Regions from separate parts of the Pseudoalteromonas sp. MMG024 genome, predicted to be linked through region 4. Evidence: predicted binding sites of a transcription regulator. Region 4 holds the regulator's gene; each other region holds the start of a gene.
The links. Region 4 encodes FliA, which starts transcription of late flagellar genes. Its sites were predicted from a motif close to CTAAAGNTNNNNNNNNNNNNGCCGATA; they were not measured.

Region 1 (3,184 bases), on a different contig from region 4:
GCGGTAAATGAACCATCTAAGATATTCACACCACCAAAGCTCGTATCTGTAGCGACGCGGTCAATCTCGCTCGACAGTTCAGAAAATTCTTTTTGCAGTGCTGCGCGGTCAGATGCTGTATTTGAACCATTCGCTGATTGAATTGCCAGTACACGCATACGTTGCAACATATTTGAGGTTTCTTCTAACGCACCTTCTGCTGTTTGCGATAGTGAAATACCATCGTTTGCATTACGTGCACCTTGGTTTAAACCTTGTACCTGCGCGTTTAAACGCGTACCAATTTGTAAGCCAGCCGCATCATCTGCTGCACTGTTTACGCGTAAACCAGACGATAAACGCTGGAATGATGTTGATAATGCCTCGCTCGAACGAGAGAGTTGTCTTTGAGAATTCAAAGACATTATATTTGAGTTAACACTTAAAGCCATGAGAGCCTCCAATAATAATTAACATAGGAACTATCAGTAGCAAGAGAGAGAGTAAGCTACAGATAGTTTTCTGTCCCATCTTCGTTATCGGCGGCCGCCTAAAACCCTTTAGCTTTTTTTTAATTTTTTTTAACGAAAAGTAAAAAACGGCCATTTGGCCGTTTTGTATGAGAGGGAGTACTAACCTAGTTAATTAGGAGAGAGTATTAACCAATTAGTGATAGTGCTATCTGAGGCTGTTGATTTGCCTGCGCTAACATTGAGCTTGATGCTTGTTGTAACACCTGGTTACGCGCAAGACTTGCACTTTCAGCCGCAAAGTCCGTATCTAAAATACGTGACTTAGACGCTGACACATTTTCAGAAATATTATTCAAGTTACGAATAGTCGAGCTAAAACGGTTTTGCTTCGCACCGAGATCTGCACGTATACCATTTACCGTAGACAAAGCGTCATCAATTGCGGTAATCGCTGTCTGAGCCTGAGATGCAGTCGCAATTGTGTCATCGTTTACAGCTAAACCTGTTGCCCCCATACTTGTTGCGATAGCGACATTGATCACTTGGTTCGCATCTGGACCAACCTGGAAATCAGCTGTAAATGTTCCATCTAAAATATTTACACCACCAAACGTTGTATCACTTGCTACACGGTCGATTTCACTCGATAGCTCAGAAAACTCTTTTTGCAATGCTGCACGATCTGATGCTGTATTTGAACCATTTGCTGATTGAATTGCCAGAACACGCATACGCTGCAGCATGTTCGATGTTTCTTCTAGCGCACCTTCCGCTGTTTGCGATAGTGAAATACCATCGTTTGCATTACGTGCGCCTTGGTTTGCACCATTTACTTGCGATTGTAAACGTGTACCAATTTGAAGACCAGCCGCATCATCTGCTGCACTGTTAACACGTAAACCAGATGACAAACGTTGGAAGGACGTGCTTAACGCATTTGTTGAATTCGATAATTGACGCTGTGCGTTCAATGATGTGACGTTTGAATTTACATATAAAGCCATAATGTTCACCCTCTAGTTCTAAGCAATTATGCTAAAAAGAACTGTTATCTAATTAATTTCTTTAACTAAAAACTATATCGACAGTGGGAATAATTTCTTTAGAAAAAACCTGTAATTTTTTGCACTTTTTTAAATCACAAAATAAAAAAAGCAGCCAAATGGCTGCTCTTATGAGAGAGGGAGTACTAACTTGATTAATTAGGAGAGAGTGTTAACCAATTAGGGATAATGCGATTTGTGGCTGTTGATTTGCCTGGGCTAACATTGAGCTTGATGCTTGTTGTAGCACCTGATTACGAGCAAGACCCGCACTCTCCGCCGCAAAGTCTGTATCCATAATACGTGATTTCGACGCCGATACGTTTTCTGAAACATTGTTTAAATTACGAATAGTCGAACTAAAACGGTTTTGCTTCGCACCTAAGTCAGCTCGCACACCATTTACAATCGATAAAGCATCATCTAGTGCTGTAATCGCTGTTTGCGCACCTGCTGCTGTACTAATCGAATCATCTGAAAGTGCAAGGCCAGTTGAGTTCATGTTAGTGGTAATTTTCACCTGAATTGTTTGGTTCGCATCTGGTCCTACTTGATAGTCTGTATCGTATGTACCATCTAAGATATTTACACCACCAAACGTTGTATCACTTGCTACACGGTCTATCTCTGCTGATAATTCAGCAAACTCTTTTTGTAGTGCATCACGGTCTGAATCAGTGTTTGAACCATTCGCCGATTGAATCGATAAAACACGCATACGTTGCAACATATTTGACGTTTCTTCTAGTGCACCTTCTGCTGTTTGCGCTAGTGAAATACCATCGTTCGCGTTACGTGCGCCTTGGTTTGCACCATTTACTTGCGATTGTAAACGTGTGCCAATTTGTAAACCTGCTGCATCGTCCGCTGCACTGTTAACACGTAAACCTGATGATAAACGCTGAAAAGACGTGCTTAACGCATTTGTTGAATTTGATAATTGACGCTGTGCGTTCAATGATGTGATGTTTGAATTTACATATAAAGCCATGATTCTCGCCCTCTTCTATCTGCGGTGTCTACCGCCAAACAACTCGTTTGATTAAGATATCGACACGTCAAAAAGATTCTTTAATCAATTTTTACAAGTAAGCAACTAGAAGAAAAATAACCAACAAATAAACAAAGAGTTACTTTAATAAATTAATCACGAAATGCTTTTAATTTTGAAGCATGATTCATTCTGATTGTTCTAGTTTAGAGGTGTAATTGTTTAGTTTGGGCTCTATGAATACGGTATATGGGAGGGATATTATTCAGTCAAATATTTATAGATCACACCACTCAGTGTGATCTATAAAAAGCATTACGATTACTATTTATTACAGCAATGACAACGCAATTTGCGGCTGCTGGTTAGCCTGCGCTAACATTGAGCTTGAAGCCTGTTGTAATACTTGGTTACGCGCCAATGCCGCACTTTCTGCTGCAAAGTCTGTATCCATGATACGTGACTTAGACGCTGCTACATTTTCTGCTACGTTGTTTAAGTTACGAATAGTCGAACTAAAACGGTTTTGCTTCGCACCAAGATCAGCACGCACACCGTTCACTGTTGACAACGCATCATCTAGTGCACCTATAGCTGTTTGTGCGCCTGCAGCAGTACTGATAGAGTCATCAGAAAGCGCAAGTCCTGTTGAGTTCATATTTGTCGTTACTTTTAACGTAATAGTCTGGTTTGCATCA
Region 2 (3,184 bases), on a different contig from region 4:
TTCGTTCCAACGTTTATCATCAGGTCTTCGTGTTAATAGTGCAGCAGATGATGCGGCAGGTTTGCAAATAGGTACTCGTTTACAATCGCAAGTAAATGGTGCTAATCAAGGTGCACGTAACGCAAATGATGGTATTTCACTGTCGCAAACCGCAGAAGGTGCGTTAGAAGAAACAACAAACATGCTACAACGTATGCGTGTTTTATCAATTCAATCGGCAAATGGTTCAAACACAGATTCAGACCGTGATGCGCTGCAAAAAGAATTTGCTGAATTACAATCTGAAATAGACCGTGTGGCAACAGATACAACGTTTGGTGGCGTAAATATCTTAAACGGTACATACGACACAGATTATCAAGTTGGTCCTGATGCGAACCAAACGATTCAGGTGAAAATTACCACCAATATGAACACAACAGGGCTTGCTCTTTCGGATGATTCAATCAGTACTGCGGCAGGAGCTCAAACTGCAATTGCAGCACTTGATGATGCTTTGTCTACAGTAAATGCTGTACGCGCTGATCTAGGTGCGAAACAAAACCGCTTTAGTTCAACTATTCGTAACTTAAAAAGTGTTGCTGAAAATGTTTCAGCATCGAAGTCTCGTATTATGGATACAGACTTTGCGGCGGAGAGTGCGGCATTAGCACGTAATCAGGTTCTGCAGCAAGCATCGAGCACAATGTTGGCGCAAGCTAACCAACAACCTCAAATCGCGTTGTCACTTCTTCAGGGATAATAGCTCTAAAGCCCTTGATTTATCGGGGGCTTTAAATTTTATTAAGTTTTTTCTAAAGTCATTTTCATTGTTGTCGATATCTTAATCAAACGAGTTGTTTGGCGGTAAACACCGCAGATAGAAGAGGGCGAGAATCATGGCTTTATATGTAAATTCAAACATCACATCATTGAACGCACAGCGTCAATTATCAAATTCAACAAACGCGTTAAGCACGTCTTTCCAGCGTTTATCATCTGGTTTACGTGTTAACAGTGCAGCGGACGATGCAGCAGGTTTACAAATTGGTACACGTTTACAATCGCAAGTAAATGGTGCAAACCAAGGCGCACGTAACGCGAACGATGGTATTTCACTAGCTCAAACAGCAGAGGGTGCGCTAGAAGAAACATCAAACATGTTGCAACGTATGCGTGTTTTATCGATTCAATCGGCGAATGGTTCAAACACTGATTCAGACCGTGATGCACTACAAAAAGAGTTTGCTGAATTATCAGCAGAGATAGACCGTGTAGCAAGTGATACAACGTTTGGTGGTGTAAATATCTTAGATGGTACATACGATACAGACTATCAAGTAGGACCAGATGCGAACCAAACAATTCAGGTGAAAATTACCACTAACATGAACTCAACTGGCCTTGCACTTTCAGATGATTCGATTAGTACAGCAGCAGGTGCGCAAACAGCGATTACAGCACTAGATGATGCTTTATCGATTGTAAATGGTGTGCGAGCTGACTTAGGTGCGAAGCAAAACCGTTTTAGTTCGACTATTCGTAATTTAAACAATGTTTCAGAAAACGTATCGGCGTCGAAATCACGTATTATGGATACAGACTTTGCGGCGGAGAGTGCGGGTCTTGCTCGTAATCAGGTGCTACAACAAGCATCAAGCTCAATGTTAGCCCAGGCAAATCAACAGCCACAAATCGCATTATCCCTAATTGGTTAACACTCTCTCCTAATTAATCAAGTTAGTACTCCCTCTCTCATAAGAGCAGCCATTTGGCTGCTTTTTTTATTTTGTGATTTAAAAAAGTGCAAAAAATTACAGGTTTTTTCTAAAGAAATTATTCCCACTGTCGATATAGTTTTTAGTTAAAGAAATTAATTAGATAACAGTTCTTTTTAGCATAATTGCTTAGAACTAGAGGGTGAACATTATGGCTTTATATGTAAATTCAAACGTCACATCATTGAACGCACAGCGTCAATTATCGAATTCAACAAATGCGTTAAGCACGTCCTTCCAACGTTTGTCATCTGGTTTACGTGTTAACAGTGCAGCAGATGATGCGGCTGGTCTTCAAATTGGTACACGTTTACAATCGCAAGTAAATGGTGCAAACCAAGGCGCACGTAATGCAAACGATGGTATTTCACTATCGCAAACAGCGGAAGGTGCGCTAGAAGAAACATCGAACATGCTGCAGCGTATGCGTGTTCTGGCAATTCAATCAGCAAATGGTTCAAATACAGCATCAGATCGTGCAGCATTGCAAAAAGAGTTTTCTGAGCTATCGAGTGAAATCGACCGTGTAGCAAGTGATACAACGTTTGGTGGTGTAAATATTTTAGATGGAACATTTACAGCTGATTTCCAGGTTGGTCCAGATGCGAACCAAGTGATCAATGTCGCTATCGCAACAAGTATGGGGGCAACAGGTTTAGCTGTAAACGATGACACAATTGCGACTGCATCTCAGGCTCAGACAGCGATTACCGCAATTGATGACGCTTTGTCTACGGTAAATGGTATACGTGCAGATCTCGGTGCGAAGCAAAACCGTTTTAGCTCGACTATTCGTAACTTGAATAATATTTCTGAAAATGTGTCAGCGTCTAAGTCACGTATTTTAGATACGGACTTTGCGGCTGAAAGTGCAAGTCTTGCGCGTAACCAGGTGTTACAACAAGCATCAAGCTCAATGTTAGCGCAGGCAAATCAACAGCCTCAGATAGCACTATCACTAATTGGTTAATACTCTCTCCTAATTAACTAGGTTAGTACTCCCTCTCATACAAAACGGCCAAATGGCCGTTTTTTACTTTTCGTTAAAAAAAATTAAAAAAAAGCTAAAGGGTTTTAGGCGGCCGCCGATAACGAAGATGGGACAGAAAACTATCTGTAGCTTACTCTCTCTCTTGCTACTGATAGTTCCTATGTTAATTATTATTGGAGGCTCTCATGGCTTTAAGTGTTAACTCAAATATAATGTCTTTGAATTCTCAAAGACAACTCTCTCGTTCGAGCGAGGCATTATCAACATCATTCCAGCGTTTATCGTCTGGTTTACGTGTAAACAGTGCAGCAGATGATGCGGCAGGTTTACAAATTGGTACACGTTTAAACTCGCAAGTACAGGGTTTGAACCAAGGTGCACGTAATGCGAACGATGGTATTTCACTATCGCAAACAGCAGAAGGTGCGTTGGAAGA
Region 3 (3,184 bases), on a different contig from region 4:
TTCCAAGTAAAACCCTGTTAGAAAGTTTATCTATCGACCACAGCAAACTGCTTATTATTCGCCAGCGTCATCTTATTAATGTTGAATACGTGGTTAATTCGGCGTTAAAAAATGGCAATTTTGGCGCAGTGGTATCGTGGACAAATATGCTTGATGAAGTAACGCTTAGTTCACTCTATGCAAACCAAACAGAGTTTAATGGCTATTTTTACCACTTTGCAGCTAGCAAAGGTGTGACGGCAAACCCTACTCTCTGTTAAAATACTGGTTTTGAAAAACGAAATCTATTTATGTGTTACTGTGGAACAGCACAAGCATTTGAGCAATGTTGTGCACCCATCATCAATGGTGAAAAAAAAGCAGATAATGCTGAGCAGCTAATGCGCTCTCGCTATTCTGCATACTGTGTAAATAACAGTGAGTATATTCATAACACCTATGCATTGGCTAAACGTGCCGAAAACAGTGTTAGAGAAATAAAGTTATTTGCTGAACTTGCTGATTTTGTAAAACTTACGGTGAATAGTTTTGATGAACAAGGCGATTCAGCCCAAGTGCATTTTAAAGCAGAGTATATTTGCGACGGCTACTACTGCCAGCTTGAGGAAGTATCTAACTTTATTATTGAAGAAGAACAATGGCGCTATTTAGATGGCACCCTTACCCCTCATAACGAAACTAAGCTGGGCAGAAACGATACTTGCCCGTGTGGTAGTGGTAAAAAGTTTAAAAAGTGTCATGGTAGCTAAGTAGCACTTAATCACTTTTTAAATGTATATAGTCTTAGTCTAAACAACATTGTCGTAGCCTATCACTAAGATTAAGACGTTGACTGAAAGTTTTAATAGGGTGCCCCAGTTAGATAAAACACCCTATTTCTCAATACCCATCTACCAATACCAAATTACCCATTCTTTTAGATATATTCAGATAATGCACATGGATGATAATTAGCCAGTTCCACGATAAGTTTTATGCCATTTTTTCCGTATAGCTTTTCCTCTTAGCTTTTCTTCAAAGCTAAACTACGAACAAAAACCAAAGTATTTAGCACACAAGCTAAGCCACTACCTGACCAACGACCACTCGCACAACGCATTTTGAAAAAAAGACACAAACCCGTCAAATATATATTTAATGGCAAGCACGCTATTAACTAGCACTATTTATACAAAGATTAACGTTACGAAGTAATGATTCAGTAAGTATTTAACAAAAGCGTCCTTTGAGCCGCTACGGCCCTCTTTACTAAGCGACAGAAGCGAAGCTGTACTCTTGGCTTTTTTCAATACTTTGATAGAAATTGTCGATATCCATTTCGTTATTCTTAAGCCCAACTTGTTTAGCGCTGTGTAACTTCTTTTGCACCGCAGGCGGGCAATTATCAACAACTAAGGGCGGAATGTAGTTTTTATCATTCTTACAAGTGAAAGGTTCAGGCTTTAAACATTCATTAAATTGAATCGCGATTAATCCTTGGTTTTCTAACAATGTGCGATTGTGTTCGCCAAGCAAGCCGTTAAACGGTTCACTTGCTAATGGCTTTTTCGGGCCTGCTGCGACCTTAGCGTATGAAAGAACTGGATCAATAGTCGGTGACTTTTCGCTTTTTATTAGCTGAAATTGCGAAAACTCCGTCGCGTCATTGCTTATTAAAGAAAGTAAAAGTGCAAAATCAGAATGGCGCTGCTCTTTAACACTGTGAGAAAGTTGCTCTCCAAGTTGCGCTTCATGTGTGATGATTTGTTCGATTTGCATCTTTAATAGTCAATCTGATTAATAACAAAGCTGTTATCGACAAAATTCAAAAAAACTTTAGCTTTAACCTTTACTTAATTTTTTAGTTTGTTAATATTAGCCTCGTTCTCGTGGAGGGGTTCCCGAGCGGCCAAAGGGATCAGACTGTAAATCTGACGGCATTGCCTTCGATGGTTCGAATCCGTCCCCCTCCACCACTTCTCTTTTATTCCAAATTCCAAATTCCAAATTCCAAATTCCAAATTCCAAATTCCAAATTCCAAATTCCAAATTCCAAATTCCAAATTCCAAATTCCAAAAAGTGAAATACTATCTAGTGCTAAGTCAAACTATTTATTTTATTGATACTCACTTAGCGATTAATTACATACCTCTATAATTTAAATCTCAACACGCAAAATACACTGACCTACTCGTTATCAAAAATGCGTATATTCACAGCACGTAATTTAGCGCTTTATTACGTTAAGAAATAATCGAACGTCACTGCCTAACATAAATTATTCTTCTCCAAGTAAACAAATTAACTTGTGTCCCTATCTGTCACGAACATCAAATATGAATAACAAAAATGCTTTTTGCGGTTACTTTGAGTGGTTTTGTATGAAATTTAGCAGTTATGATTGGATTTTGAGCGGTTGGCCACTTTTTTATAAAAAGTGCTTTACAGTAAGATAAAGCTTCACTAATATTGCGCCTACTTCAGTGGAGGGGTTCCCGAGCGGCCAAAGGGATCAGACTGTAAATCTGACGGCATTGCCTTCGATGGTTCGAATCCGTCCCCCTCCACCACTTTCTTTCTGAAGCTCATCTAAATCTACTCAAGTTTAAATATATCCAATCTATATCCGTTTTCTTTAAGCCAGTTTTCAGCTTTTCGATAATCTGGATAAATACTCTCAACCGTCTGCCAAAACCTACGGCTATGATCCATCACTTTTAAATGCGCTACCTCGTGTGCAACAACATATTCAATTACCCATAATGGCGCACTTACTAGCTGTAAATTAAATTGTAATCGTCGTTTCGAATCACATGCGCCCCACTGACTGCGCACATGTTTAACACTCACGCTATGAAATGACGCGTTGATTTGTTTTGCCAATCGCTGCGCCTTAGCGCTGCAATAATCAGTCAGTTTGTCTTTTGCAAAATCAGCGATTAATGCCAGCTGCTTATCACTTACATTTTTTACCCGTCGCGATGTATTAATAGACAGTACCCCGTCAACTAATTCAACGTTACTTTTTACCTGCCCTTCAACAAATGCTAAATTAACTTCATCACCTAACATATTGAGAGTCTTTTGCGTTAATACCGACGCTGCATCGACACGTTTAATCTGCTTTTCTAAGTGTTTATTAATCCAACCTTGTTTTTGCATTAACCACTGTTCAATAAAGTCGTGTTTTAAATGCATAGGGGC
Region 4 (3,184 bases):
GCGGACAAGCTCGATCACACGTCGAATAACTTGACCTGTGAGGTCCTGATAACCTTGGGCCATGAGCACTTCTGTCATTAATGCATTTAATTTATCAGAATTAGTTTTTGCTTCGTCCATAAAGCCGTTTAGCTCATGACATAACACTTTAAACTCACCAACTTTAAGATCTCGCGACATTAATTTGTCCCATTTGGGCTTAATATTGTTGAGACCTGTTTGCAAGTTATCGGCAATAGGCAGCGATGCTTCAACGGCGTCCATCGTTGTATTCGCAGCTTGCTCTGTCATTTCCATAACATAATTGAGACGTTCTTTTGCGTCAGGAATAGACTCATTTGTTAACGCCGATAAAGTGGTATCAAGTTGAAAATTTTTCAATGAATCATGCAGTTGACGAGTTAGTTTGCCTACCTCACCAAATAATTCATCTTGCTCAATTGCCGTAACTTGCTTTAGCAGCTCTTGCGCTTGTTGTTGCTCATCGTTTTCAAGAAACGCAACTAGCTGCTTAGCTTGTTCTAAGGTAATTTGAGGCGCAGCACTTGCTGACATAAACCTCTCCTTCCCGTTAGCCTAAACGCTCAAAAACTTTATCAAGCTTTGTTTTAAGCGTTGCTGCTGTAAATGGTTTAACGATATAACCGTTTACACCTGCTTGTGCTGCAGCAATGATCTGCTCTTTTTTGGCTTCCGCAGTTACCATTAGTACCGGTATGTGTTTTAGACTGTCATCCGCGCGAATCGCGCGCAGCAAATCTATACCTTGCATACCTGGCATATTCCAATCCGTAACTACAAAGTCAAACTCTTGGTTTTGCAGCATAGGAAGCGCAGTGCTACCATCGTCTGCTTCTTGCACGTTTGTGAAACCAAGATCTCTTAACAGGTTTTTAATGATTCTTCTCATCGTTGAAAAGTCGTCAACTACAAGAATTTTCATGTTTTTATCCAAAATATCCTCCAGTGAGGTATGCACCTAATTGTTTACTTACTACTTTTATTCTATATCCAGTCATGGACTTTTGCTTTAAGGCGCACCATGGCCTGACTATGTATTTGGCTCACCCTTGATTCACTCACTTCAAGAATTAGCCCAATTTCTTTTAAATTCATTTCATCATTGTAGTAAAGTGACAGCACTAACGCTTCTCTTTCTGGCAAAGTTTGTATTGCCTCTACTAACGCTTTATTAAATTTATCTTGTTGAATATCAACTAATGGATTTTGTTCTTTATTGCCAAGCCCTGCGTCGATGACATCTTCATCAACACCGAGATCTTCAATGCCGATAATTTTACCATTGCTTATATCCCTTAGAATATGATGGTACTCATCTAGCGTAATATCAAGTTTTTCAGCTACTTCACTGTCTTTTGGTTCACGCCCGAGTGATGATTCTAGCTGATTTATGACCGCGGCGACTTCACGGGCGTTTTTATGTACTGAGCGAGGTACCCAGTCCCCTTTGCGCGTTTCATCGATTATTGCACCGCGAATACGAATACCCGCATAGGTTTCAAAGCTCGCACCTTTACTGCCATCAAAGTTCTTAGCAGCCTCGATTAGTCCTATCATGCCCGCCTGAATAAGGTCTTCGACAATCACGCTTGCCGGCAGACGCGCTAAAATATGGTAGGCAATGCGTTTAACCAACGGCGTATGCTGTTCGACAAGTTGCGATAATTGATTTTGATTAGCATAGGCAGCGGTTCTTTTCATAGGCGTTCCTAATTACTAACCAGTTTCTCAATGAAAAACTCTAGGTGTCCTGACGGCTGATTTGGAATTGGCCAGCTCGCCGCTTTAGTTGCAAGTGCTTTGAACGCAATTGCTGCAGGCGATTTTGGAAATACGTCAACAATGGTTTTTTGTTTACGAATCGCTTTTCGAATATTTTCATCAAATGGAACTGTCGCGACTAGCTCAAGTGATACATCTAAAAAGCGGTCGGTTACTTTTGATAATTTTGCGAAAAGCTCTTGGCCTTCTTTTAAGCTGCGTACCATATTCGCAACTATTTTAAATTTGTATACACCGTGCTCACGACTTAACACTTTAATCAGTGCATAAGCATCGGTTATTGACGTTGGTTCATCACACACAACAACAAGCACATCTTGTGAAGCGCGAGAGAAACTAAGCACCATATCTGAAATACCGGCCGCTGTGTCAACGACTAGTACATCATAGTGTGAGTCTAATTCGCCAAAAGCGCGAATAAGGCCAGCATGTTCAGATGGTGTTAATTCCACCATGTTTTGAGAGCCAGATGTCGCAGGTACAATTTTCATACCGTATGGCCCTTCAACTAAAATATCTTCGAGGTCACATTCACCTGAAAGCACGTGAGAAAGGTTGCGCTCTACACGCAAACCCAGCATTACATCACAGTTTGCTAAACCCAAATCGGCATCGAGTACCAGTACTTTTTGGCCTTGCTGAGCCATGGCAATTGCCATGTTAAGAGAGACATTGGTTTTTCCAACACCCCCTTTACCTCCAGTTACCGCAATTACTTTTACAGCCTTGTTGTTGTTTTTCATTTTCCGCAGGCCACTAGCTTGATCTAATTCTGGGTTAATCATACATTCCTACTGCTTGATGCGCCATGCTTGATGCACGTCTTGCTTGCGCGTTTGTTCGTTTTGCATACAGCTGCTGAGCTTTGCTGACCAATTTTTCCGCATTTGCCACACGAATGTCCTCTGGTACACGCTGCCCATTGGTAAGATAGCCTATTGGCAGACGATTTTGAATGGCTACACTGATAATTTCACCTAAACTTAGACATTCATCAAGTTTTGTGAAGATACAACCACTTAACTGTACCTGTTTGAACTGTTTAATCGCCTCTTGCTGTACTTCAAGCTGTGCTGTTGAACTTAACACAAGGTAACTGCGAATATCTACTCGGCTATTGCGCATTAACGTGTTGAGTTGCTCAGTCAAACGTATATCTCGTTGGCTCATTCCTGCTGTATCAATTAATACTAGACGCTTATTTCTTAAATGATAAAGAATTTCAGTGAGTTCTTCTGCATTTTTAACTTGCTTTACTGGGCAGCCAATAATGCGACCATAAGTCGATAATTGCTCATATGCGCCAATACGATAAGTATCTGTTGTGATTAGCGCAATATTGTTGGCGCCAAATTTTTGTGCGCCAAGCGCAGCTAGCTTT

Region 1: L1068_RS09435 (flagellin) is a predicted target of FliA. The motif match lies at 1,532-1,558, and genes of this name have one in related genera.
Region 2: L1068_RS09420 (flagellin) is a predicted target of FliA. The motif match lies at 1,807-1,833, and genes of this name have one in related genera.
Region 3: L1068_RS00665 (VC2046/SO_2500 family protein) is a predicted target of FliA. The motif match lies at 1,793-1,819, and genes of this name have one in related genera.

What each region holds. Positions count from the first base shown of each region.
Region 1 covers NZ_JAKFZO010000008.1:98,331-101,514, reverse strand. The annotation lists gene L1068_RS09440 (flagellin) at 1-431, opposite strand, end outside; gene L1068_RS09435 (flagellin) at 638-1,456, opposite strand; gene L1068_RS09430 (flagellin) at 1,668-2,486, opposite strand; gene L1068_RS09425 (flagellin) at 2,818-3,184, opposite strand, start outside.
Region 2 covers NZ_JAKFZO010000008.1:94,949-98,132, forward strand. The annotation lists gene L1068_RS09410 (flagellin) at 1-742, shown strand, start outside; gene L1068_RS09415 (flagellin) at 879-1,697, shown strand; gene L1068_RS09420 (flagellin) at 1,909-2,727, shown strand; gene L1068_RS09425 (flagellin) at 2,934-3,184, shown strand, end outside.
Region 3 covers NZ_JAKFZO010000001.1:147,767-150,950, reverse strand. The annotation lists gene L1068_RS00675 (SulA-like leucine-rich domain-containing protein) at 1-260, shown strand, start outside; gene L1068_RS00670 (YchJ family metal-binding protein) at 291-749, shown strand; gene L1068_RS00665 (VC2046/SO_2500 family protein) at 1,249-1,758, opposite strand; tRNA gene L1068_RS00660 (tRNA-Tyr) at 1,871-1,955, shown strand; tRNA gene L1068_RS00655 (tRNA-Tyr) at 2,466-2,550, shown strand; gene L1068_RS00650 (SprT family zinc-dependent metalloprotease) at 2,576-3,184, opposite strand, start outside.
Region 4 covers NZ_JAKFZO010000013.1:107,249-110,432, forward strand. The annotation lists gene L1068_RS13975 (protein phosphatase CheZ) at 1-555, opposite strand, end outside; gene cheY (chemotaxis response regulator CheY) at 572-955, opposite strand; gene L1068_RS13985 (RNA polymerase sigma factor FliA) at 1,006-1,722, opposite strand; gene L1068_RS13990 (MinD/ParA family protein) at 1,731-2,588, opposite strand; gene flhF (flagellar biosynthesis protein FlhF) at 2,581-3,184, opposite strand, start outside.